3 regions of the Caballeronia sp. DA-9 genome follow, and region 1 is predicted to be linked to each of the others. Evidence: riboswitches for the same ligand, from Rfam matches in the RefSeq annotation. Region 1 holds a riboswitch; each other region holds the start of a gene.
What was found. Region 1 has a riboswitch for cobalamin ahead of ACRWA7_RS07970 (cobalamin biosynthesis protein). Riboswitches for the same ligand answer to the same signal wherever they lie in the genome.
Positions count from the first base shown of each region.

Region 2: another riboswitch for cobalamin. It lies ahead of ACRWA7_RS00210 (TonB-dependent receptor); the one in region 1 lies ahead of ACRWA7_RS07970 (cobalamin biosynthesis protein).
Region 3: another riboswitch for cobalamin. It lies ahead of ACRWA7_RS20160 (TonB-dependent receptor domain-containing protein); the one in region 1 lies ahead of ACRWA7_RS07970 (cobalamin biosynthesis protein).

Region 1 is NZ_CP195132.1:363,493-371,411, forward strand. It holds gene ACRWA7_RS07950 (CbtA family protein) at 1-6, shown strand, start outside; gene ACRWA7_RS07955 (DUF1289 domain-containing protein) at 48-290, opposite strand; gene ACRWA7_RS07960 (cobyrinate a,c-diamide synthase) at 287-1,585, opposite strand; gene cobO (cob(I)yrinic acid a,c-diamide adenosyltransferase) at 1,587-2,189, opposite strand; gene ACRWA7_RS07970 (cobalamin biosynthesis protein) at 2,209-2,583, opposite strand; cobalamin riboswitch at 2,720-3,006, opposite strand; cobalamin riboswitch at 3,097-3,368, shown strand; gene cobW (cobalamin biosynthesis protein CobW) at 3,547-4,635, shown strand; gene cobN (cobaltochelatase subunit CobN) at 4,639-7,919, shown strand, end outside.
Region 2 is NZ_CP195131.1:46,459-54,377, forward strand. It holds gene ACRWA7_RS00190 (glycerophosphodiester phosphodiesterase family protein) at 9-1,355, opposite strand; gene ACRWA7_RS00195 (MarR family winged helix-turn-helix transcriptional regulator) at 1,632-2,084, opposite strand; gene ACRWA7_RS00200 (ketopantoate reductase family protein) at 2,228-3,220, shown strand; gene ACRWA7_RS00205 (bifunctional helix-turn-helix transcriptional regulator/GNAT family N-acetyltransferase) at 3,226-4,200, opposite strand; adenosylcobalamin (AdoCbl) riboswitch at 4,401-4,549, shown strand; gene ACRWA7_RS00210 (TonB-dependent receptor) at 4,767-6,938, shown strand; gene ACRWA7_RS00215 (ABC transporter ATP-binding protein) at 6,941-7,732, shown strand; gene ACRWA7_RS00220 (ABC transporter substrate-binding protein) at 7,729-7,919, shown strand, end outside.
Region 3 is NZ_CP195133.1:868,508-876,426, forward strand. It holds gene ilvD (dihydroxy-acid dehydratase) at 1-171, opposite strand, end outside; gene ACRWA7_RS20125 (LysR substrate-binding domain-containing protein) at 279-1,226, shown strand; gene lgt (prolipoprotein diacylglyceryl transferase) at 1,248-2,153, shown strand; gene ACRWA7_RS20135 (SIMPL domain-containing protein) at 2,251-2,979, opposite strand; gene ACRWA7_RS20140 (EVE domain-containing protein) at 3,074-3,532, opposite strand; RNA gene ssrS (6S RNA) at 3,684-3,865, opposite strand; gene ACRWA7_RS20150 (cell division protein ZapA) at 4,014-4,328, opposite strand; gene ACRWA7_RS20155 (ATPase) at 4,325-4,708, opposite strand; cobalamin riboswitch at 5,036-5,336, shown strand; gene ACRWA7_RS20160 (TonB-dependent receptor domain-containing protein) at 5,409-7,274, shown strand; gene ACRWA7_RS20165 (FecCD family ABC transporter permease) at 7,310-7,919, shown strand, end outside.

The sequences.
Region 1 (7,919 bases):
GCGTAGACCCGGGCTACCAGAAAGGGCGGCCTGAGAGCCGCCTTTTTTTATGCCGCTGCCTTACGGGCCAGCAAGGTCGGGAACAGCCCGAGTTTGTCGGCATCAGGCAAAGTCTTCCATGCCTTGATCTCTTCACGGCTTCTGAAACAGCCTTCGCAATAACCAGTGGTTTTATCGAGGCGGCAGACGTCGGTGCAGGGCGAACCTACGGGCTGAAGACGACTCGCGCGCTCGATGGTGTATGTGAGTTCGAGCGGTGTTTTCAAGGGTGTTTCCAGCGGCGTTGTCATAGCGGTTCGCCACGAAAGAGGGCGGCGGCCGCCGCCGGATTCGTGGGCCAGTAAGTGTGCATGTAAGTTGCGGTGATCGGGCCGTGCTGGTAGATGGCCTCGCCTTCCTTGCCGGTCGTTGCGTGCGTGGCCATGAGAACGGGCGGCATGCCGGTCACGACCGACGAGTAATGGAACGTGTGCCCGGTGCTCATGCCATGACGGCTTTCAATGCGTTGCATCGCAAGGCGGGAAAGACGTTTTTGCATCTTCGCATCTCCCGGTAAAAGTCCGAGCATGGCGTGTTGCGTGCCTTCGATATCGGTCAGCGAGTCGAGAAGGTACAGCATGCCGCCGCATTCCGCGACGACCGCTTTTTTCGCATCGACGTGCGCGCGGATCGAGGCTGCGGTCGTTACGTTCGCGGCGAGGCGCGCGGCGTGCAGTTCGGGATAGCCGCCCGGTAAATAGAGCGCATCAGCGTGAGCAGGGAGGGGTTCGTCGGCCAATGGCGAGAAGGTCGAAATCGTGGCGCCCAGCGCCTTCAGCAGATCCAGATTGGCCGGGTACACGAATGAAAACGCCGCGTCGCGCGCGATTGCAATGTGCAGACCTTCGAGCAAACGTGGCGGCGGCTCTAGCGCCTCGTCGGAGAAATCGATTGCCGGCGGCAACTCGCGCAAGGCCGTCTCGGCGATAGCATCAGCGGCGCGATCCAGCCTTGCGTCTAGGTCTGCAATTTCAGCCGCCTGCGTCAAGCCGAGATGGCGGCCGGGTAACGCAACATCGTCCATGCCTGGCAAGTAGCCGCAATAGCGCACGCCTTTGGGAATCGCTTCGGACAGCATTTGCGCGTGCCGTTGCGACGCCACGCGATTGGCCAGCACACCATGGAACGGCAAATCCGCACGATACCGCGCGAGCCCGAACGCGAGCGCGCCGAACGTTTGCGCCATGCCGTGGGCGCCAATGACGGCCAGCACCGGCACGCCAAACGTGGTGGCGAGATCGGCGCTGCTGGGCGTGCCGTCGAAAAGACCCATCACGCCTTCTATCAGGATCAGGTCGGCCGTTTGCGCCGCTTCGGCGAGCAGTGCGCGGCAGCCGCGCTCCCCTACCATCCACAAATGCAATGCGTAAACAGGCGCGCCGGATGCACGTTCAAGAATCATCGGATCAAGAAAATCCGGGCCGGTCTTGAAGACGCGCACGCGCAAGCCACGGCGCGTGTGATGGCGCGCGAGTGCTGCTGTGACCGTGGTTTTACCCTGGTTCGACGCAGGCGCGCTGATGAACAATGCGGGGCAGGCGCGCACGTCAGAACTCGACGCCGCGTTGCGCCTTTACCCCTTGCTCGCGATACGGATGCTTGACCGCGCGCATCTCCGTCACGAGGTCCGCGGCCTCCACCAACGCTTCCGGCGCGTGACGTCCCGTGACGACGACATGCAGCATCGGGGGCCGTGCGTTGAGCACACCGAGCACTTCATCGAGTGGCAGGTACTCGTACTTCAGCACCGTGCAGAGTTCGTCGAACACGACCATCTGATATTCGCCGCTTTCGATCATCTGGCGCGCCGCGTCCCAGCCTTTTCGAGCCGTGGCGATATCGGCATCGCGATTCTGCGTGTCCCAGGTATAGCCGTCGCCCATCGTGATGAAATCGCAGTTGGCGATTGCGCCGAGGAAATCGCGTTCGGACGTGTGCAACGCGCCTTTGATGAACTGCACCACGCCAAGCCGCATGCCGTGGCCAAGCACGCGCACGGCCATGCCAAAGGCCGCCGTGGTCTTGCCTTTTCCCGTGCCCGTATTCACGATCAGCAGGCCCTTTTCAACCGACGCCTGCGCCTGCTTTTTCTCGTGGCCTTCCTTGCGCCGCTGCGTCATGCGCAGGTGCGATTCTTCATCCGTTTTCATCACGTTTTCCCGGTTACTGTCAGTTATTTGGCTTGTCTTCGGCAATAGCCACGGTCACGCCATCCAGCGCGATTTTGGCCCGCACGATCCGGCCATGACGCGACGCAAGCAGCGCGCAAGGCTCGCATACTCCATCTACACCGATAAGCGTCCGGACCTGTTCCGACGCACACGTAGGCACTTGCGCGACGCGTTCCTTCGAAAAAAACGCTATGGGCAAGTGGTGAAGTGCGGCGAATTCGAGCAGCGCGGTTTCATCCTGCTTGTCATCAATCGATGCCAACGCGCGGACCTTCGAGATCGACGCAGCTTCGAGGGCCGTGAAGACCGCCGCTTGAATCTGCGCCACGCTCACGCCGCGCCTGCACCCTATGCCGATGACCCAAGTGCTCACGATCGTGCTCCATCCGCGAGTCTGAAACGCACGCGACAAAGCCGGCAAGAACACTGCGAATATGAATTCATGTAAGACGATAAATGCGTTACGTCCTTCATCCGTCCCTCGCGGATGCGGCGTCCGGCGCGTCTGTGACGCGCCACTTGCGCTGGCCGGTATCCGGGCTTGGCGACCGCATTCGCTTGAGCCTTCCCGCTCCTGGGAGCAGTGGCAGTGAAGCAAATGTACGCTGAGGTCCGACAGGTCGCCAGGAAGCAACCGAACAATCCGAACCAGCGTGGGTCGCGTACCGTTGCGGGGACAGCACAGGTTTTTCATATGCGGCAAGACGCCAGGAATAAGCGCTCCTGCATCCTGTTTCCCGTTTAACTACGCGCGCAGGAAAAGCGCGCGTGAGCACCAGACGCGCGCCAAAGATAGCACAGGGATGCGTGCTAGCGCTCGGCTTTCCCGTTCCCTTATTCTTGGCCGTGAATCGCCGCAATCTTGACCGCGACGCCTCGCGAGCCTAGACTTGGCGCAGTTTCTGGTGCTCGCGCGCGGTCTCTGCCGCGCGCAGTTAAACGGGAAGCAGGGAGCGCCGCCGGATCCTCGTGCGCGCCAACCTGCGCTGCCCCCGCAACGGTAAGCGAAAGTTGCGCGACGTTTCAGGCATTGCCTCACGCCATATCACGCTTCGCGCAGCAAAGCCGGCTTCGAACACCACTGCATGCGTATTGCATGCGGGAAGGTGAAGCGGCATTTTCGCCAGCCCGGATACCGGCCGGAACGAATCAGCACTTGGAGCGACCAGTGCCGCGGGGATGCGGCACATGCTCGACACTTTCATCATGCTTTTCCGGATTGCAGCTTTGTATGCGTGTCAGGTGGCGGCGCGAGCGGCACTTATTGCTTGCGTGACACAACGGCGCTTCAGGTTGTTTCCGGCGACAGCGGACAATCGATACAACGGAGCAACGGATGCAAATGCGCAAAATCCCGGTCACTGTCGTCACGGGTTTCCTCGGCAGCGGCAAGACCACGTTGATGCGGCACATCCTTGAAAACGCCAAAGGTTTGCGGATCGCGGTGATCGTGAACGAATTCGGCGAACTGGGTATCGACGGCGAGATTCTCAAGGGCTGCAACATCGGTTGCGAGGACGAAAGCGCGACAGATCAACCGAACCTTTATGAGCTTTCGAACGGATGTCTCTGCTGCACCGTGCAGGAAGAGTTTTATCCGGTCATGGAGCAACTCGTCGAGCGCCGTGAGCAGATCGATCATGTGTTGATCGAGACGTCGGGCCTTGCATTGCCCAAGCCGCTGGTCCAGGCGTTCAACTGGCCGTCGATCAAGAATGCGTTCACTGTTGACGCCGTTGTAACCGTGGTCGATGGTCCCGCTGCGGCAAGCGGCCAGTTTGCTGCCAACCCGCAAGCCGTGGACGAACAACGCCGCGCCGATCCGAATCTCGATCATGAATCGCCATTGCATGAGTTGTTCGAAGACCAGTTGGCGTCGGCGGATCTCGTGATTCTCAACAAGACCGATCTCATCGATGAAGCGCAGCAACGCGCCGTCGAAACACTGATTCTTGGCGAGATTCCGGCGGGCGTGAAGATCGTTCCGGCGCAGATGGGGCAACTCGATCTGCATACCTTGCTCGGACTCGAAGCGGCGTCGGAGGCAACGATTCACCTGCGCGCGGATCATCACGGTTCGGCGGACGACGAGGGCCACGCGGATCATCATCACGACGATTTCGATTCTGTCGTGGTGCAGGCGCGCGTCGAGTCGCGCGAGGCGGCGGTCGCGGCGTTGCGCACGCTGGTTAATGCCAACACGATCTATCGCGTGAAGGGTTTCGCCGCGTTGCCGGGCACGCCTATGCGCCTTGTCGTTCAAGGCGTGGGACAGCGGTTCGATACATACTTCGATCGCCGATGGACAGCCGCCGAGTCGGCCGACGCAACCAGCCGCTTCGTGTTGATCGGAGAAGATCTCGATCAGGAGCGCCTTCAACACGCGCTGCTCGACGCGCTCGCCAACGCACCGGTCCAGGCCTAAGCCGTGCATCTGTTACGCACGACGCCCGGTGGTTTTGTCGATGACGCCGCGGGCGTCATGCGCATCGACCAGACGCCGGCGCCTATTGTCGTGCTGAGTTCGGCCGACACCACGCTGTCGCTTCTTGCGAGCGTGGTGCCGAATCTCGAAGCCCAATTTCCAGCCGTGCGCCTCGCCAACCAGGCGTTCTTGCGTCAACCGGCGTCGGTTGATTTTTACGTCGACGATGTGCTCAAGCATGCACGCGTGATCGTGATCGATCATCTGGGCGGCGAGGCTTACTGGCCTTACGGCATCGAGAGCATTACCACGCTGGCACGCAAGAACGGTCAGATGCTCGTGATGTTCTCCGGCGACTTGCAGGAAGATCCGAACCTTGTTGCCAAGAGCACGGCGGAGCCCGCGTTGTGCGATCAGCTCTGGCGTTATCTGCGTGAGGGCGGCGCGCAAAATGCGGAAGCGTTTCTACGTTGTATTGCGTTCAGTGCGCTGGGATATGGGCGCGAAGCCGACCCGCCGGTTCCGTTGCCTGCGGTCGCGATCTATCATCCGGCGCGGCAGATCGCGACTGTGGATGACTGGCGGAAAAGATGGACGCAGAACGCGCCCGTGGTCGCCGTGTTGTTCTATCGCGCCCATTTGCAGTCCGGAAATACCGATGTATTCGACGCGTTGATCGACGCACTCGAAGCGCAAGGGCTGAATCCGTTGCCGATTGCAATGGCGTCGCTCAAGGACCCGTTGAGCCGCGAAGTCGTGCAGCAACTGTGCGCGGATAACCATGCATCGCTGGTATTGAACACGACCTCGTTCGCGGCCGGCGTCATTGACGACCCCGCGCCGTTCGAACTCGCGGGCGACGCACCCGTGCTGCAGGTCATTCTGAGCGGCGGTAATCGCGACGACTGGGTGAAGGACAATCACGGGCTGACATCGCGCGATATAGCCATGCACGTCGCGCTGCCTGAAGTGGACGGCCGCATCATCACGCGCGCGATCAGCTTCAAAGGCCTTGCATACAGATGCAAGGCAACGCAGGTCGATGTCGTGCGGTATCAGCCCGATCCAGAGCGCGTGCGATTCGTCGCTGAATTGAGCCGGCGCTGGTGTCGCCTGCGGCACGCGCCAAACGCCGAGAAGCGTATCGCGCTCGTGCTCGCAAACTATCCGCTGAGCGAAGGGCGCATTGGTAATGGCGTGGGGCTCGATACGCCGGCATCCGTCGTGAACATTCTGTCCATGCTCGCGCGCGCAGGATATGGAACGCAGGAAATTCCCGTCGACGGCGACGCATTGATGCAGGCGCTGACCTCCGGCGTGACCAATGATCCGGTCGTGCGCGACATGCGTCCCGCGTTGCAGAGCCTTGCGCTCGATGACTATCTCGACGCATTCCACAAGCTCCCTGTCGACGTACAGCAAGAAGTGAGCGCTCGCTGGGGTCCGCCCGAAAGTGATCCCACCGTGCGGCGCGGCCGCTTCATGATCGCGGGCTGGCGCTGCGGGCAGGTGTTCGTCGGCATTCAACCGGCGCGCTCTCGCGAACGCGGCGACTATGCGAGCTATCACGATGCCGAACTCGTGCCGCCGCATTCGTATCTCGCGTTCTACTTCTGGCTGCGCTTGCGCTTTAACGTCGATGCAGTCGTGCACGTGGGCAAGCACGGCAATCTGGAATGGCTGCCGGGCAAGAGCGTCGCGTTGAGCGCGTCGTGCTGGCCCGACCTGACCCTTGGCGCAATGCCGCATCTGTATCCATTCATTGTCAACGACCCCGGCGAGGGCAGCCAGGCGAAGCGGCGTGCACAAGCGGTGATCATCGACCACCTGATGCCGCCGCTCACGCGCGCTGAAAACTATGGGCCTTTGCAAGACCTCGAACGTCAGGTCGATGAGTATTACGAAGCGCTGATGGTCGATCCGCGCCGCGCGAAGCTGTTGCGAAAGACGATTCTGGCAAGCATCGTGGAGCATAAGCTGCATGAAGAACTGGGACTCGAAAAGCCGCGCGACGCCGACACGGAAAACGCATTGCTCAATCGTGCGGACGCATATCTGTGTGAGCTTAAAGAGGCGCAGATCCGCGATGGCCTGCATGTGTTTGGCGTGTCGCCACAGGGCGTTCAACGCCGCGACACGTTGCTTGCGTTAGGCCGTTATCCAACTGGCGACGGGCAGGGCGAAAACGCGAGCGTGCTGACCGCGCTGGCTCGCGATCTGCAATTGGGCGAAGCATTCGATCCTCTGGATGCCGACTGGACCGCGGCATGGACCGGACCGCGCCCGGCCGAACTCGCGCGCATGGTCAATGCACCCTGGCGCCATCACGGCGATACGCGCGAGCGTCTTGAACTGCTTGCAACATCGCTGCTGGAAGGCAATGCGGATGCCATTGGACCGCACACATCGCAAGTGCTCGAGCGGCTAAACGGCGATCTGGTGAGCCGGCTCGATGCGTGTGGTCCGCAAGAACTGCTGCAGCTTCAGCGCGGTCTCGACGGACGTTTTGTGCCGCCGGGTCCGAGCGGCTCGCCATCGCGCGGCAGACCGGACGTTCTTCCCACCGGGCGCAACTTCTACTCCGTCGATACCCGCGCCGTACCCACACGCGCCGCGTGGACGCTTGGCTTGAAGTCCGCAAACATGCTCATTGAAAGGCATCTTCAGGAGCATGGCGATTACCCGCGCGCGATCGGTCTGTCGGTGTGGGGCACTGCGACCATGCGTACGGGCGGCGACGATATCGCGCAGGCAATGGCGTTGATCGGCGTGCGTCCGAAATGGGCGGCGGGCAGCAATCGCGTGACGGACTTCGAGATCTTGCCGATCACGATTTTCAACCGGCCGCGTATTGACGTGACGCTGCGTGTATCGGGCTTCTTTCGCGATGCATTCGCGAACCTGATGCATCTCTTCGATGCCGCTGTTCAGGCGGTCGCCGAACTCGACGATGAAGGCGAAGACATCAATCCAATCCGCGCGCGCATCATGCGGGAACGCGACGAACACATTGCCCGTGGACTCGACGCGAGGCAAGCGCGTTTGCGTGCAGGCTGGCGCGTGTTCAGCACGAAACCCGGTGCGTATGGCGCGGGCTTGCAGGAGATGATCGACGCGAGGCAATGGCAGAACGACGCGGATCTCGCACGCGGATTTCAGAGTGCCGGCGGCTACGCATACTCGCAAACGGGCGATGGCGTGGACGCGCGGGAATCGTTTGGCGCGCGTTTGTCGACGCTCGACGTGGTGGTTCAGAACCAGGACAACCGCGAGCATGACCTGCT
Region 2 (7,919 bases), on a different replicon from region 1:
CAGAACGCTCAACGGCCGAGTTCCTTCAAATAGGCCGCGCGCGCAGCCACGCCGGTATTCGCGAAGTCGGAGAACACGCCGTCCACGCCCAGCCTGTAGAACTTCAGATATTCCGCGCTCGGGTCGCCCTGATAATCGGCCGCCAGATACTTTTTCTCGTTGCGGAACGTGAAGATATGAACGAACAAGCCGGCCTTGTGCGCGTCACTGATCACAGTCGTCGCAGGCTGCGTGGTCGCTGCCGTTGTCGATCCGGAGAACGGCGTGCCGTCCGGATTCGTCGCGGGAAACGGCGTGATTTTCAGCGGCACGATCTGCGGCTTCCAGGGGCCGATTCCGTCGGCATAAGTTTTGATCTCGGCAAGACCCGCGGGCGTGAGCATGACGTCGAACCAGCGCGGATCGCCGGCCACGGTCCAGTCGAACGGACGGCTGTCGGTGATCTCGTTGTAGATGACCGCGCCCGTCTTGTAGTCGGTGTCGAAGCCATCGATCAGTTGCACGACCTTCGTATTCAGTCCGTGGCTGCGCATGTATTTCAGGCTGCCCGGCTCGAAGCTCTGCACGAAAATGGGGGCCGTCCGGGTGTTCAGGCCGTTGTCGTTGAGGATCTTGATCAACGCGTCTTCCAACGGATGACTGCCCGGCGCGCCACACCCGTTCGCGATTGCCTGCGCGTTGTTCCAGGTCGGATTCTTGGTTTCCGGATACACGGAGATCGGCCGCCCGGTCGACGCGCTCTTTGCCTTGGCGATATCGATGATCTGCTGAAACGTCAGCACCGGATACTTGCCGTTGAATTCGGTGGGACGCTCGCTGGCGGCGTCGAAGGTCGTGCCGCCAATCAGCGTGGTCAGTTCCTGCGCGGTGAAATCGGTGACGGACCAGTCGTTCGTGTGATCTTCGCCATCCACAATCAGGGACTTGAGCACCGACTTCGGGTCAGCGGGATTCGTGAGGTCGGTTAGATATTGCGAAGGCCCCGAGGTAGGCGTTGTCGCCCATTTGACGTTGACCAACACGCCCGGGACCACGCGTTTGCGGGCCGCCACCGACGCATTGGTCCTGGCGACATCGGCAATGTTGGTGTTGTCGGAGAGCCAGGGATTATGACGTGCAACCAGCACGCAATCCTTCGACAGGTGCAAGTCTTCTTCCAGCGCGTCCGCGCCGTTATCGGCTGCAAGTTCATAGGACGGTTGCGTTTCTTCAGGCCGCAAACCCGGCAATCCACGATGCCCGATAACGAGCGGCTGCTTGCCGTCCAGTGTTGAAAAAGCCGTCACCGACGGCGGGTTAGCGTTGTCGTCGTTGCCGTTGCAGCCCGCAAGCACGCTCAAGCCGAGAAGAGCCATTGTTGCGGCGACGCGTCCGAGCGGGAAAGGCAGCTTTTTATGCTTTCGTTCGTATTTCATGTAGTTTCCCGTAAGGTGTTTTAATTCTTACGGATTATTGCCAGCGCTCAGTGACGGTGATGTGACTTCGCAGCGCAAAGCCCCGCTGTTCAATCTCCTGGCGGATCCTGTTTATAGCGAGCGCGTGCATGACCGTAAAGTTCACGCGCCAGGCAAGAGCTTAAGGTCAGGAGAATGTGTACGTATTTTGAAATTAATGAAAGCAAGCATTGAACTTCATTCGACTGCCTCTTCGGCGCATTGCGCATCGACAAGTCTTGCGAGCATTGAATGGATCGCTTTGCGTTCGGCGGGCAGCAGCGCCGCCAGGATCTCGTCGTTTTGCGTTTTCGCAATGACGGTGGCACGTGCATAGGTTCGCTTGCCCTTCGTGGTCAGCGTAACGACAACACCACGGCCATCGGTTGTGTTCGACGTCTTTTGCACCAGTCCTTTCTTCTCAAGAATGTCAGTTGCGCGGCTGGCCTGACTGCGGTCCAGATTCGATGCCCGTCCAAGATCGGATACAGAAAGCGCGCCAAACGAACCCACGCTCAGCAAGACGCGGGCTTCGGTCAACGTCAACGAGATGCCGTTGCTGAATGCCCCGTTCATGGCCTTGTCGGTCTGTTTCTTAAGCATATGCAACCGATAGGTAAACAGGCTTTGAATCATGATCGTATCGTTCATTCCTTTCCTCCGGCATCCGCCCTTTTTATGGCAACGCACATGTATTGGATTTCCGATGCTTGCGCACGCATCAATTAATCGATAGCATCAGCTTAGCGTAATCCCGGATCAACGTGACAGGGATCGCTTCAGGAGGCGGAGTTTTGACCAGGCACGATTCGAAGATCACTGTAGTCGGCGGCGGCGCCATTGGCGGTATCGTGGCAGCCCGGCTTGCGCGCGCGGGCGTGCCGGTCAGTCTGCTTGCGCGAGGCGCGCATCTGGACGCCATAAAGCGCGACGGCCTTTCGGTAATCGATGGCGACGATCGTTACGTGATCGACCTTCATGCGACCGACCTGCCCGACACATTGGGCGTACAGGATCTGTTGTTCATCTGCCTGAAAGGACCCGCCCTGACTGCGGCCGCCGCTTCGCTGAAGCCGCTGGTCGGCCCCGGCACGCATATCGTGTCGGTCATGAACGGGGTGCCGTGGTGGTATCTCCACGAATTTGGCGGCGCGCTCGCGGGTCAACGTCTCGAGTCGGTGGATCCGGCAGGCGCGGTATTGGCAGTGCTGCCGCCGTCGCAAGCTTCTGGATGCGTCGTGCATATTTCATCGTCGATTGCAGAGCCAGGCGTGATCAGGAAAGGCCACGGCAATGAGCTGATCATCGGGCCCGGGTCTGCGCGGCTCGCTGATCGCGCAGCCAACGCCATAGAGCTTTTGCGCCGCGCCCGGTTTGACGTGGTTGCCTCCAACGACATTCGTCGCGACATCTGGGTCAAGCTGTGGGGCAACATGACCATGAATCCGATCAGCGCAATCACGCGCTCGACCGGCGACGTGATCCTCGACGATCCGCTCACGAAGGAACTCGTGGTTGCCGTCATGGAAGAAGCGCGGCGCATTGGCAAGGCGATCGGGATTGAACTGACCATGACCACCGACGCCCGCAACGCGCTGACACGCAAGCTCGGCGCGTTCAAGACGTCGATGCTTCAGGACGTGGAAGCCGGCCGCCAGTTGGAGATCGAAGCGATTCTTGGCGCGCCCTGTGAGATTGCATCGAAGGCGGGAATTCCAGCGCCGTTCCTGAGCGTGTTGTATGGCCTTGTGGGGCAGTTGAACGCAAACCTCGTCAGGCGAACCTGATCGCATCAAAGCAAGACCGTACCGCGACTGAACCGTTGCTCCACGACTTTGCTTCCCCACTGATCTCCTTCGGCTTCTTCGATCAATCGAAAGCCAAACGACTCGTAAAGATGGCGCGCCGCATCCAGACCCTTGAACGTCCAGAGATATGTTTCGCTGAATCGTTCATCGACATAGTTCATGGCGTATGACATCAGTTGCCGCCCGACGCCGCAACCGCGCAGCGAATCGTCCACAATGAACCATCGCAAATGGGCAACGCCTGTGTTTTCGTTTCCATCGATTGCCAGCGAAGCGAGAACGCGATCATTTTCAATGTAGAGCCATAGCGCCTTGCCATTGGCTGGCAATGAACCGGCAAACGCCGCAAGCTCTGTCGCTACCTTCTTTTCGAAGAACACGCCAAAATTCCAGTGCGCCGAATAGAACCGTGCGTGCAAGCTTGCAATGTCACCAATACAGCCCGGCCGATACCCTTCCTGAATCCCCGTCTCCGCGATATCTCGGGCCACCGTTTCAGCAGCGTTGTCCTGCGCGAGCGCGTCGGCGTAGAGCGCGAGAGAACGGACCAGGGCCTGCTGGTCGAAGGGCGCCATGCGCCGGAGCGCGCTGGATACCTGATCCGTCGCAAACCGGTCGATTTTTTTCCGGAGCTTCTGCCCTGCCTCCGTCAAATACAACCCGGACGAACGGGCATCGTCTTTTGCGACCTCGCGCCTCACGAGCGCGCCAGCTTCCAGCTTGGCTACCTGCCTGCTCGTATTCGATTTATCCAGACGCAGGATGTTGCCCAAGGCTTTGGCGCTTATCCCTGGCGCCGTTCCAATTTCAATGATCGCGTGTACCGCGGACGGAGCGAGATCGCTGTCGGCCAGCGTTGCTCGCATGAAACCAAGCTCGCGAACCAGTTTTCGGGAGAAATTCCGGAGTTCGAGAATCGTGGTTTCTCGCGGCTTGGCGGGGATATCGACAAAGTCCATGATCGGCCCAATTGGTTGCGGTTCGCAACCAATATAGTTGTGAGCCGCAACTTGTGCAAGCTTGCGTTGCGAGCTTAGATCCATTGGTCATCGAAATAATCTGGTTTCTTCCGACGACGAATGTAATAATATTACATCGCATCTGGAGGCTGTCCGATCGCTGGTTTGTTTCGAAACTTGTCTTACGTCGATCACTTTCGCACGTAAAATGCGCGGCTACGACGTTTGGAAGCCGGCGAGAATCCGGCGCGGTCGCGCCACTGTGACTGGCCCTTTGGGGTCGGAAGTCAGACCTGGGCGTCGTAATCCAGCCAATTTTGATGGGGCGCGAAACCCCTGGAGAACCTCGCATGACCGACGCTGCCAGCGTTATCCATTTCCCTGCAAGTCCCTGTTGTCCCGATCAATCGCGTTTGCCATCCAGCGGCCGATATCCGCCCTTGGACAAAGCAACACGAACAGCTTGATTCGATTGGTCGCGGCCATGCCGTGAATCGTCAGCGCTCACACAACAGAAGTCATCGCTGCCTCGCGCGGCGAGACACGCATACGCTTTGGGGAACAAGATGGGACGAAACTGGAATTCGGCGCATAGCAGCCGGAGAAGCCGGTGCGGTTATCAATCGCGCCGTCCGAAGAGAACCGCGCTCGCGGTCCTATGTGTGCTCAGTGCGTCGCCGGTATTTGCCGATGAGACCACATCGACATTGCCGCCCGTCGTGGTGAACGACACGAACAGCATCGATACCGCGCCGCTCGCAACGCCCACACACACTGGCTCGCGCCTTGGTCTTTCGAGCCTGGACACGCCCGCGAGCGTGGAGACCGTCACCGTAAAACAGATCGCGGAACGCGGCGACCAGAGCGTCTCGGACGCCGTCACGCGCGCGACCGGATTTGTCAGCGACGGCTCGCCCGGCAATGGCGGCACGGCGTTGAGCGTGCGCGGCTTCAGCGGCCAGGAATCCGTCATGACACTCTATGACGGCACCCGCCTGTACCCGGGCGCGGGCACCATGACCTACCCTTTCGATACGTGGTCCGTCGATCGCATTGAAGTATTGCGCGGGCCTGCGTCAGTGCTGTATGGCGAGGGCGCGATAGGCGGCGTCGTGAATGTCGTGCCGAAGCAGCCGCAGCGCGACCATGCAACGACGGTGCAATTGGGTATTGGTACGGAAGGCCAGAAGCACGTTGCCTTCGATACCACGGGCGCGCTCGGCGCCATGCTCTCCTACCGCTTCTATGTCAGCGACAACCGCTCGAACGGCTGGGTGGATCGGGGTGAATCGCACACGACCGCGCTTGGCGGCGCGTTGAAACTCGATGTTTCGCCGCGCCTGTCTTTCACGCTCGACTATGACTACGGGCGCCAGCGGCCCGCGACTTATCTCGGTACGCCGGTGAACGACGGCGCGCTCGATACCTCGTTGCGCTACAAGAACTACAACGTCGGCAATCCGCTGATTGCCTACATGGATCAGTCGACGCGGCTCTCGGGCATCTATCACGCAACCGATGGCATTACGATTCGCGACCAGCTCTATTACCTGACGACGAACCGGCACTATCGCGATAGTGAAAGCTATCTGCTCGATCCATCGACGCGCGAGATTACGCGCAGCGACTACATCGAGATCATTCATCATGAGCGGCAAATCGGCAATCGTCTCGACGCGACCTTCGATGGCAACGCCATGGGTCACGCGAACCGTTTCGTCATAGGCGCGGAGGCGAACCAGATCACCTTCCAGCGCGACAGCAACACGCCTTTCGATGGTTCGTCGATGGTCAATGCCGACAGCTTCGACCCGGGCGTGTTCGCGAGCAGCGACCCGACCGTGCCGGAGTTCTACACGCGCACCCGGCAAGCCGCCCTCTTCGCCGAAGACCGCTTAGAGTTGACGCCGCGTGTGTCGGTGGTCGGGGGCGCGCGTTATGACTACGTCGATTTCTGGCGCCAGCAACTCGGCAATGGCAGCACTTTCAGCAAGACCTTGTCGAACGCTGGATGGCGTCTCGGACTTGTCTACCAGCTCACGCCGTCGATGTCCGTCTACGGACAATACACGCGCGGCGCCGACAGCGTGGGTTCGTTGATCACAATGTCGCAGGCGCAGACCGCGTTCAAGCTTGCAACTGGACAGCAACTGGAAGCCGGCGTTAAGCAGGACATCATGAACGGTCGCGGCTTCTGGACGCTCGCGCTCTATCAGATCGTGAAGAAGAACCTGTTGAGCCAGGATCCGCTCAATCCCGCGATCCAGCAGCAGGTTGGCGAACAATCGTCGCGCGGCATCGAATGGTCGGGGGCATTCAAGCTCGGCTGGGGATTTTCTATCGAGGCGAATGCGGCCTTGCTGCGCGCCCGCTACGACGACTTCAACGAGACCGTGAACGGCGTCGCGGTATCGCGCGCCGGCAACGTGCCGTTGAACATCCCGGAGCAGACGGCCAACCTGTGGCTGACCTACAGGCCCGCAGCGGACTGGGTAATCGGTTCGGGCCTGCGCTACGTTGGCCGGCGATACGGCGACAATGCCAATTCCGTCGACGTGCCTTCGTACACGGTCTTCGACCTGTCCGCACAATGGCAAGCCACGCGGCAGGTCAACATCGCGCTTTATCTGCGCAACCTTGCCAACCGCGCTTACGCCGTGACCTCGGCGAATAACGGTACGCAATGGCTGCTCGGGCCCGCCCGGTCCGCCGAAGTCGTCGCCACCATGAACTTCTGACCATGTCCTGCGGACTTCACGTCGATCATCTAAGCTGGTCTCCCGCCGAACGCGAGCAGCACCGCCAGGCGCACTTGCTGCGCGAGATCACGCTGGATGTGGAGGCCGGGGAATTCGTCGGCCTGATCGGTCCGAATGGGAGCGGCAAGACCAGCTTGCTGCGCTGCGCATTTCGCTTTTCGAAGCCGCATGAAGGCTCGGTGTCGCTCGATCAGACCGATGTTTGGGGCGCGTCGCCGCGATGGGCCGCGCAGCGTATTGCCGTGTTGCTGCAGGAACTGCCCGATGATTTCGGCCTGACGGTCGAACAGATAGCGCGCATGGGGCGCACGCCGCACAAGCGTCTGCTCGACGGTGCCACGCCTGAGGACGCACGCATTGTTGAAGGCGCGTTGCGCGATGTCGATCTGTGGAGCGCACGGGAACGCGCGTTCGCTTCGCTCTCGGGCGGCGAGAAACAGCGTGCATTGCTGGCGCGCGCGCTGGTGCAGCGCCCAACGGTGCTGATGCTCGATGAACCCACGAACCATCTGGATCTGCGCCATCAAATCGAGTTGCTCAAGCTCGTCAAGGACCAGAACATCACGACGCTCGCCACCATGCACGACCTGAATCTTGCTGCGGCTTTTTGCGACCGGTTATATGTGATCGCGAATGGCGCGATCGTCACGCACGGCAAGCCGCACGACGTGCTGACGCCTGCCATGTTGAAGGCCGTATTCAATGTCGATGCCATCGTGGACCTTCATCCCGTTTCACGATGCCCTCGCATCACCCTCATTCACTCGACATGATCAAACCGTTCACGACTGCGTTGTTGGCGCTGCTGCTGGTCAGTTCGGAAGCACGCGCGGCGCATTATCCGGTCACGGTTCGAAGCTGCAACCGCGAAGTCGTGTTCCAGCATGCGCCCGAACACGCGGTCAGCAACGACGTCAATCTCACGGAGATGATGCTTGCGTTAGGCCTGAAGTCTCGCAT
Region 3 (7,919 bases), on a different replicon from region 1:
CAGTTTTTGCAAACCCGAATTGCACGGCGTAATGGTGGAATGACCGTTCGCTATGCCGATCATCGGCTTGTCGAAGTCTTCCTCCTTGTAGCCGAGGGCGTAATACATAGAGCGGTTCGGGGAACGCGCGACGCCTTGCGTGATGTTTTTCGAGCGGCGATTGAAGGCCATGTGGGGGCTCCTTGAGAATATTTTTTATCTGATCGCAGAAGGATGGAGCTTCTGAGAACGCGTGTCCAATATATTATTCAGGGTCGATTAGGTCGTGGAAGGTATTAGTGGAAACGCGAAACATCGAACTCAGATTGTTGCGATATTTTGTGACCGTTGCGGAGGAAATGCATTTCGGGCGCGCCGCCGCGCGGCTCGCGATGACGCAACCGCCTTTGTCGCAGGCCATCCGCTCGCTCGAAGAGATGCTCGGCGTGGCGCTGTTCGTGCGCACCAAGCGCTCGGTCGAGCTGACGCCGGTTGGCAAGGATTTGCTGCCGGAAGTGCGCCGGCTGCTGGCGGGCGCCGATTCTCTCAGGCCGCTCGCGCAGTCGCTCGCGCGAGGCGAAGCGGGCGTGTTGTCGCTGGCGTTCGTTTCCACCGCGGATTACGGACTGCTGCCGTTGCTGCTGCGCGATTTCGGCGCGCGTTATCCTGGCGTGCGGCTGCAACTCGTGGAAGCAACCAGCGACGTGCAGGTGGAGGAACTGGTCGCCGGGCGTATCGATGCCGGCCTGGTCATTCCGCCCCTGCCGCCGCGCCATGCCGTCGCGCTCTCGTACTTGCCGATCGCTCGCGAGCCGCTTGTCATCGCGATGTCGAGCGACGCCGCCGCCGGACTCGGGCAGGGCGCTGCCGAGTGGTCGGACACGCCGGTGAGCCTCCATCAACTCGCCGATGCCCCGCTCATCGTCTTTCCGCGCCGTCTCGCGCCGGATTTCTATGACATGATTATGGGCTGCTACGGCGCGGCCGGGCTGATGCCGCGTATCGGGCAGGAGGCAATCCAGATGCAGACCATTGTCAGTCTGGTGTCGGCTGGAATGGGCGTCGCGCTCGTGCCGCAGTCGCTGCGTCATCTGCGAAGGACCGGAGTGGTGTATCGTCCGTTGCTCGAATCCGGGCTCGTGGTCGAGACCGGACTCGTCTGGCGCGCGGCGGAGGTCAGCCCGGTGCTCGCCGGTTTTATCGATATAGTGCGCGCTCATGCAGCCACCGTCCCGGCGCTGCCGTGACTTCACCCCGTAAATAGAAACATGCTCATTCACCCGAATTTCGATCCCATCGCCATTCATCTGGGTCCGCTCGCCGTGCGCTGGTATGGCCTCATGTATTTGCTGGCGTTCATCCAGTGCATTGTGATCGGACGGATCCGGCTGCGTCTGCCTTACGTGTCGGCGCAGGGCTGGACCACGAAAGATATCGACGACATCCTGTTTTACGGCGTGCTCGGCACGATCCTGGGCGGCCGGCTGGGCTATGTGGTGTTCTACAAGTCGAGTTTTTATCTCGCCCATCCACTCGATATCTTCAAGGTATGGGAAGGCGGGATGTCCTTTCACGGCGGCATGCTCGGCGTGATTACCGCAATGATCGTGTTCGCGTGGCAGCGCAAGCGCACGTGGCTGCAGGTCACTGATTTCGTCGCGCCCATGGTGCCGCTAGGCCTTGCCGCGGGCCGCTTCGGCAATTTCATCAATGGCGAATTGTGGGGCCGCGTCACGAATCCGAATGCGCCCTGGGCCATGTTGTTCCAGAACGCTTCCGCCGATGACGCCGTCTGGCTGCAAAAGCATCCCGATCTGGATGCGCAGTGGCATCTGCGCGCGATTTTCGACCGATACCAAATGTTGCCGCGCCATCCGTCGCAGTTATATGAGATTGCGCTGGAAGGTTTTGCGTTGTTTATTGTGGTGTGGCTGATATCGAGGAAGCAGCGGCCGGTTGGCGCGATTTCGGCGGTGTTTCTAATTGGTTATGGCGTCGCGCGATTTACCGTGGAGTTTGCTCGTGAGCCGGATGATTATCTCGGCTTGCTGGCTGCAAATCTATCGATGGGCCAATGGCTTTCCCTGCCAATGATTATCGTGGGAATTGGTTTGCTGATCTGGTCGTATAAGAGAGAACGCGCCATGCCTTCAAAACCCGCGAAAGTATCCTGATTGCCGAATCAACTCGCGCAGAACGACAAAAGCCTCGCGCGGAGCGAGGCTTTTTAACGCGTTACCGATGCTCTATTAAACCGTCAAGCCGACGCGTTTAACGATTCATCTGCACCGACCCGGACACATTCACGGTCACGGTCGACGTGCCCGCTTCAAGCGCCATGGGCGCGGCCATCTTTGCGTCTGCGCTCATGCTCCTGGCTGCCATCATCATTACCGGTCTCGGTGACGAGCCGTTATGCCCGATATTCACTTCACGAATTGCATAGCCGCTATAGCCGAACGCCTGCGACGAAGCCTGCGCCTGCTGCTTGAACGAAGCGATTGCCCGCGTGGAAAGCTTTTGCTCCGCCTCGCGCTGCGCCTCGGGCGACAACGAGAAGGTCACGCTGCCCACCTGCATGGAATCGCTCATTTTCCCGGCGAGCTTCGTTGCGACCGTAAAGTCCTTCGATTCCAGCACGACTTCCGTGCGACCGCGCCACGCGGAAATACGGCCGTCGCGATCCGTCGATGGATACACCGTGAACGCGCCGCTATGGGCCGTCACGTTTTCGACGCCCTTCGCCATGCGCAGCGCGGCGTCGGCGCGCTGATTGAGCACGCTCGTCAATGACGCCGCGTCCTTCGCTTCCTGCTCGTAAAACAAGGTGATATCAACGACGTCCTGCGGCACGTCTTCGCTTGCTTGCGCAGAAAGCGACAATACGCCCGAAGGCTGCGCCTGTGTCACCACGCTTTGCGCGGACGCGCCCTGCGCCATGGCAGCGCCAGCAAGCAGGGCAATGGCCGCGAGTGCCGAAGTGGTGTTTTTCTTTGTCATCGATTAACTCCGTATGCATGAGTGCACGTCATTGTGACCGATGCTTAGTTGACGCACGTGCTCACGAAGTTCCCTTCGGTTTCCTTTAATGACGTTACAAAAAATGTTCGGTGATAAAGCGCCATTGCGCCTCGGTCACAGGCGTGATCGATAAACGATTGCCTCGGGCAAGCACCTGCATGTCGGCAAGCTCTGCGTGATCGCGAAGCGCGGAAAGCGGGATGAGCGGTGTCTTCTTGACGAAGTGAACATCGACAAGAAGCCACCGTGGCTTTTCCGGCGATGACTTTGGATCGTAGTAAGGACTGGATGAATCGAACTGCGTGGGATCGGGGTAAGCCGCGGACGATACTTTCGCAATACCGGCAATGCCCGGCTGCGGACAACTCGAGTGGTAAAAGAGAACGCCGTCGCCGATCTGCATGCCGTCGCGCATGAAGTTGCGCGCCTGGTAATTGCGCACGCCAGTCCAGGGCAAGGTTTTTTTCGGAGCATGCGCGAGATGGTCGATGCTCGCTTCGTCCGGTTCTGACTTCATCAGCCAATAGCGCATGAACGTGGCTCGCGGAAAAAGATGCGCTGCTTGAATGTTCACAGCACACCCGTACAAAAAGAAAACGGCATCGGAAAATTTCCGACGCCGTTCGCTTGGGTCAAGCATGTTACGTGCAGCCTTGCGCGCAACTTCACGCATGCTGCTCAATCAGGTCCCCGCCCAAGCCGCTAGGCCGGCATCCTGAACCTGGGTTCAAGATTGGTCGCAGTAAGCAACACCTTGGGCTCATCAGACAGAGTGACGCGCTCGCCAGTGCTACAAGATCCCACAACCGTGCACAATGGCATTGGTTCAAGGAATATATGACCTTGGCAAACCAGGCAGGGAGCAATCACTGTACACCAATCGTCCCGACGATGCAGCACTGATACAGGAAAACTTTATGTCGATTGCATGGCGTCGAACCGTGTGCGCAATGCAATAACGTCCACGACATCACATGCGCCCCAAGCGTTAGCAAACATGTGCACGCTGGAATTCACTGCGCTTCGTATTGTGAAATCACCACGCCAAGCTGTTCATTCATTTGATGCATGGTGCGGCGAATTTCTTCGGCAGGGAACGCTTCGCCGTGACGCACGCTGTTCTGCAACTTGAGCAATTCCGACGCAAGCGACAACGCCGCCATTACCGCAATCCGATCCGTGCCACGCACGCTGCTTGCATTGCGCACCTTCGACATTTCCGCATCCACGCGCGCAACCGCTTCACGCAGTGCACCTTCCGTTTCTGGCGAGCAAGCGAGGCGGTACGGCGCGCCAAGAATGGATACCTCGATCTGCTTGGTCGTCATGCCTTTTCTCCGTGATGGTGTGATTCCTCGTGCAACGCGCCGTGCGCCGCTTCGGCGGTGTCCGGTTCGATGCTGGCATCGGGAGGCAAAAGGGCAAGCTGGTTATCCGGCTCGGGTGCGCTTTTCGCGCGCGGCAATTTTTCGAGAATTGCGTTGAGACGAACTTGCGCATCGTCGATTTTCGCCGATAACGAATCACGCTCCGCCATCAGGGCGTCGCGTTCCTCGCGCATTTGCGCGAGTTCTTCCTGCGCACCCGCAAACTCCGCGCGCAACTGGTCGAGTTGCTGGGCAATTGCGTCATGCGCCTGATGATGGCGTTCGCTGATCTTGATCAGCCGGCCAATATTTTGTGACAGTGATTCGAGTTCGTTGAGCATGTGCTGCGTCCTCTTAAGACCTCGCATTTTAGCGCGCTTCGCTGGCGCTTCAGAAATTTGGTTCGTTTCCAGACGTAACAGCAGTTGGAAGTCAATGCATTGGCGCGAGCCTTTATTCGTAAGGGGAAATGATTTATCCAGTTAAATTCCGCCGCCATTCGACTGCGTGACGGCGAGCCAATCGGCGCTTTTCAAACTACCGCTTCAAATTTGTTCGAAACTTGTCTGACCGCATGAAAACACGGGTGAATCGAACGCCCGATCAAATGCGGCAATGTCCCGCACGGCGGCATGTTCCCGCTTTCTTGACGGGTTCGCGCGCCGCTCTTAAACTCGCGCCACCTTGGTGCTCGCGCACGCTTGATCCAGCATGCGCAGTTAAACGGGAAGCAGGGAGCAAAGTCCGCCTGGACCGCGCCAACCTGCGCTGCCCCCGCAACGGTAAGCGACCGCAACGCAAGTTGCAAGCCGGTCCCACGCGTAACGTCCGGCCGCCTCGCGGCATTTCAACGGCATTTCACGACTCGAAATGGCACGGACGCCACGCTTATGCCACTGCGCCTTTGGCGCGGGAAGGCGGGCCGACGCGTCGTCAGCCCGGATACCGGCCTCGGGGAGAGCATCGCCTCGCGGCCGTGCTCGTCACGCATGGACTTGCGGGGAGCGGGTCGCGCATGCATTTACAGGATCGTCCTACATCATGGTTTCACCCATTACCCGCGCCGTGCTGCTGCTTTGCGGCAGTTTACCCGTTGTCGCGAGTGCCCAGTCCGTATCGGCAACTACCGTGGGTTCCAGCGAACCTGTCACGCTTGCGCCCGTCGTGGTGACGACGACTCGCGCGCCGCAAAAACTCGCCGATTCCATCGCGCAGACAACGCTTTTCGATCAGCAGGATATCGCCGATACTAATGCCACCGACGTCGCCGGCCTGCTCGCGCTCGGCGCAGGCGCGCAGATCACGCGCAACGGCGGCCCGGGTTCGAGCGCGAGCTTGTTCTTGCGCGGTGCGTCGTCGGCGCAGTCGCTCGTGTTGATCGATGGCGTGCGGGTGGAATCCGCCGGACTGGGCGCCGCGCAACTCTCGCAACTCATGCTCGATCAGATCGACCACGTGGAAGTGGTGAACGGTAATGTGTCGGCGCTGTATGGATCGAGTGCGGTGGGCGGCGTCGTGCAGATCTTCACGAAGGACGGCGGCGATCATCCGCCGCGCTTCAACTTCGAGAACGAGGTAGGCAGCTATCACACGCAGCGCCAGCAGGTTGGCGCAAACGGCGCGCTTGATAAAGACGGGCGCACCACCTTCAGCGTGACGCTCTCGCGCGAAAAGACGGACGGGTTTTCATCGATCGATCCGGCAACCTCGCCGAATGTGAACCCGAATGCGAACGGCTATCTCAACGAGAGCGTGTCGGCAACGTTGCGGCACCAGTTCTCGAGCAAATGGGACGCGGGCGTGCGCTTCCTGCAATCAAACGGTATCAATAGTTTCGATAACGCTTTCGGCCTGCCCACCGACGACAACGAATCGCACAACCGCGTGCGCTCTACTTCGGTGTTTGCGAACGGCAAGATCACCGATAACTGGACCACGCATTTCACCGTGGCGCAGGGGCAGGACCGTGCGAACACGGAGTTGAACGGCGTCTACGACAGCAAGTTCAATTCCGAAAACCGTCAATACACCTGGCAGAACGATCTCGCGCTGACGCCGGACCACAAGTTTGTGTTCGGCTATGAACATCTCGACCAGACTCTGGATTCGGATCAGCTCACCGCGCCGGATCGCCATGTGAATTCGGGTTTCGCGGGTTACGTGGGCAACTTCGGCGCGAATCAATTTCAGGCGAACGTGCGGCGCGACCAGTATTCGGATTTTGGCGGCGCCAATAGTTATTACCTCGGCTACGGCTACTATTTCGATGCCCACTGGAAAGCCACGCTCAGCTATTCCGACGCATTCCGCGCGCCGAGCTTCGACGATCTGTACTATCCGTTCAGCGGCAATCCATCGATACAACCCGAGCGCAGCCACTCGGTCGAAGGCGCGCTGCAATATGCATCGGGCGCGGTGGGAATCCTGCGGCTGACCGCATTCCAGACGCGTTACACGAACCTGATCGACTACGTGTCGGACGGCAGCGGCTTTTTTATCGCGCAGAATGTGGGGCGCGCGAAAGTGCAGGGACTTGAAGGATCGTGGCAAGGGCATGTGGGACGCACGGATGTCCGCGCGTCGTTCACGCTGCAAAATCCTGTCGATGAAACCAATCAGCAGGACCTCACGCGCCGCGCCCGGCGTTTTGCGACGCTCGCCGTGAACCGGTCGATAGGCGGCTGGCGCGTCGGCGGCGAATGGATCACGAGCGGCGCACGCGAGGACTTCGATTCCACGCTCGGCGGTTATGGTTTGGTGAATCTGTCGGCGCGGTATGACATCACGAAGTCGTGGTACGTCGGCGCGCGCATCGACAACCTGTTCAACAAGGACTATCAGCTTGCGTATTCGTACAACACGCCACGGCGCGGCGTCTACATCACGCTCGGCTGGCAGCAGCGGTGAAGCGCGATAACGCCAGGCGGATGGCCGCCCCGCGCATGGACGCCCAACGCGCCTTCATGATCTGGATCGCGCTCGCCTTCGCGGCGGCGGCCGTGCTGATTGCGTCGCTGGCAATTGGAAGCGTGCCCGTGTCGCCCGCGCGCGTCATGCATGCGCTTGTATCGCCGGGTAATGACGTGCTCGACGAAATCGTGCGTAGCCTGCGTTTGCCGCGCGCGCTTGGCGGCTTTGCATCGGGCGCGTTGCTCGCGATGGCCGGCGCGCTGCTGCAAGTCCTGCTGCGCAATCCGCTGGCCGAACCGTATGTGCTGGGCGTGTCCGGCGGCGCGGCGGCGTTCGCGCTTGCCGCCATGCTGTTCTCGATGTCATGGTGGAGTGTCGACGTTGCCGCATTCGCCGGCGCGTTTTTATCGATACTGCTCGTCCTCGGCCTTGCCCGGCGAGAGTTATGGCGTGGCGAACCGCAGGATGCATCGCCGAGATTGTTGCTCACCGGCGCGGTGATCGCGGCGGGTTGGGGCGCGTTGATCACACTGATGCTTGCCATTGCGCCCGAGAACCGCCTGCGCGGCATGGTGTTCTGGCTGACCGGCGACCTGAACGGTGTTGCAATGCCCTGGCCCGGGTTGATTGCCTTGGTGATCG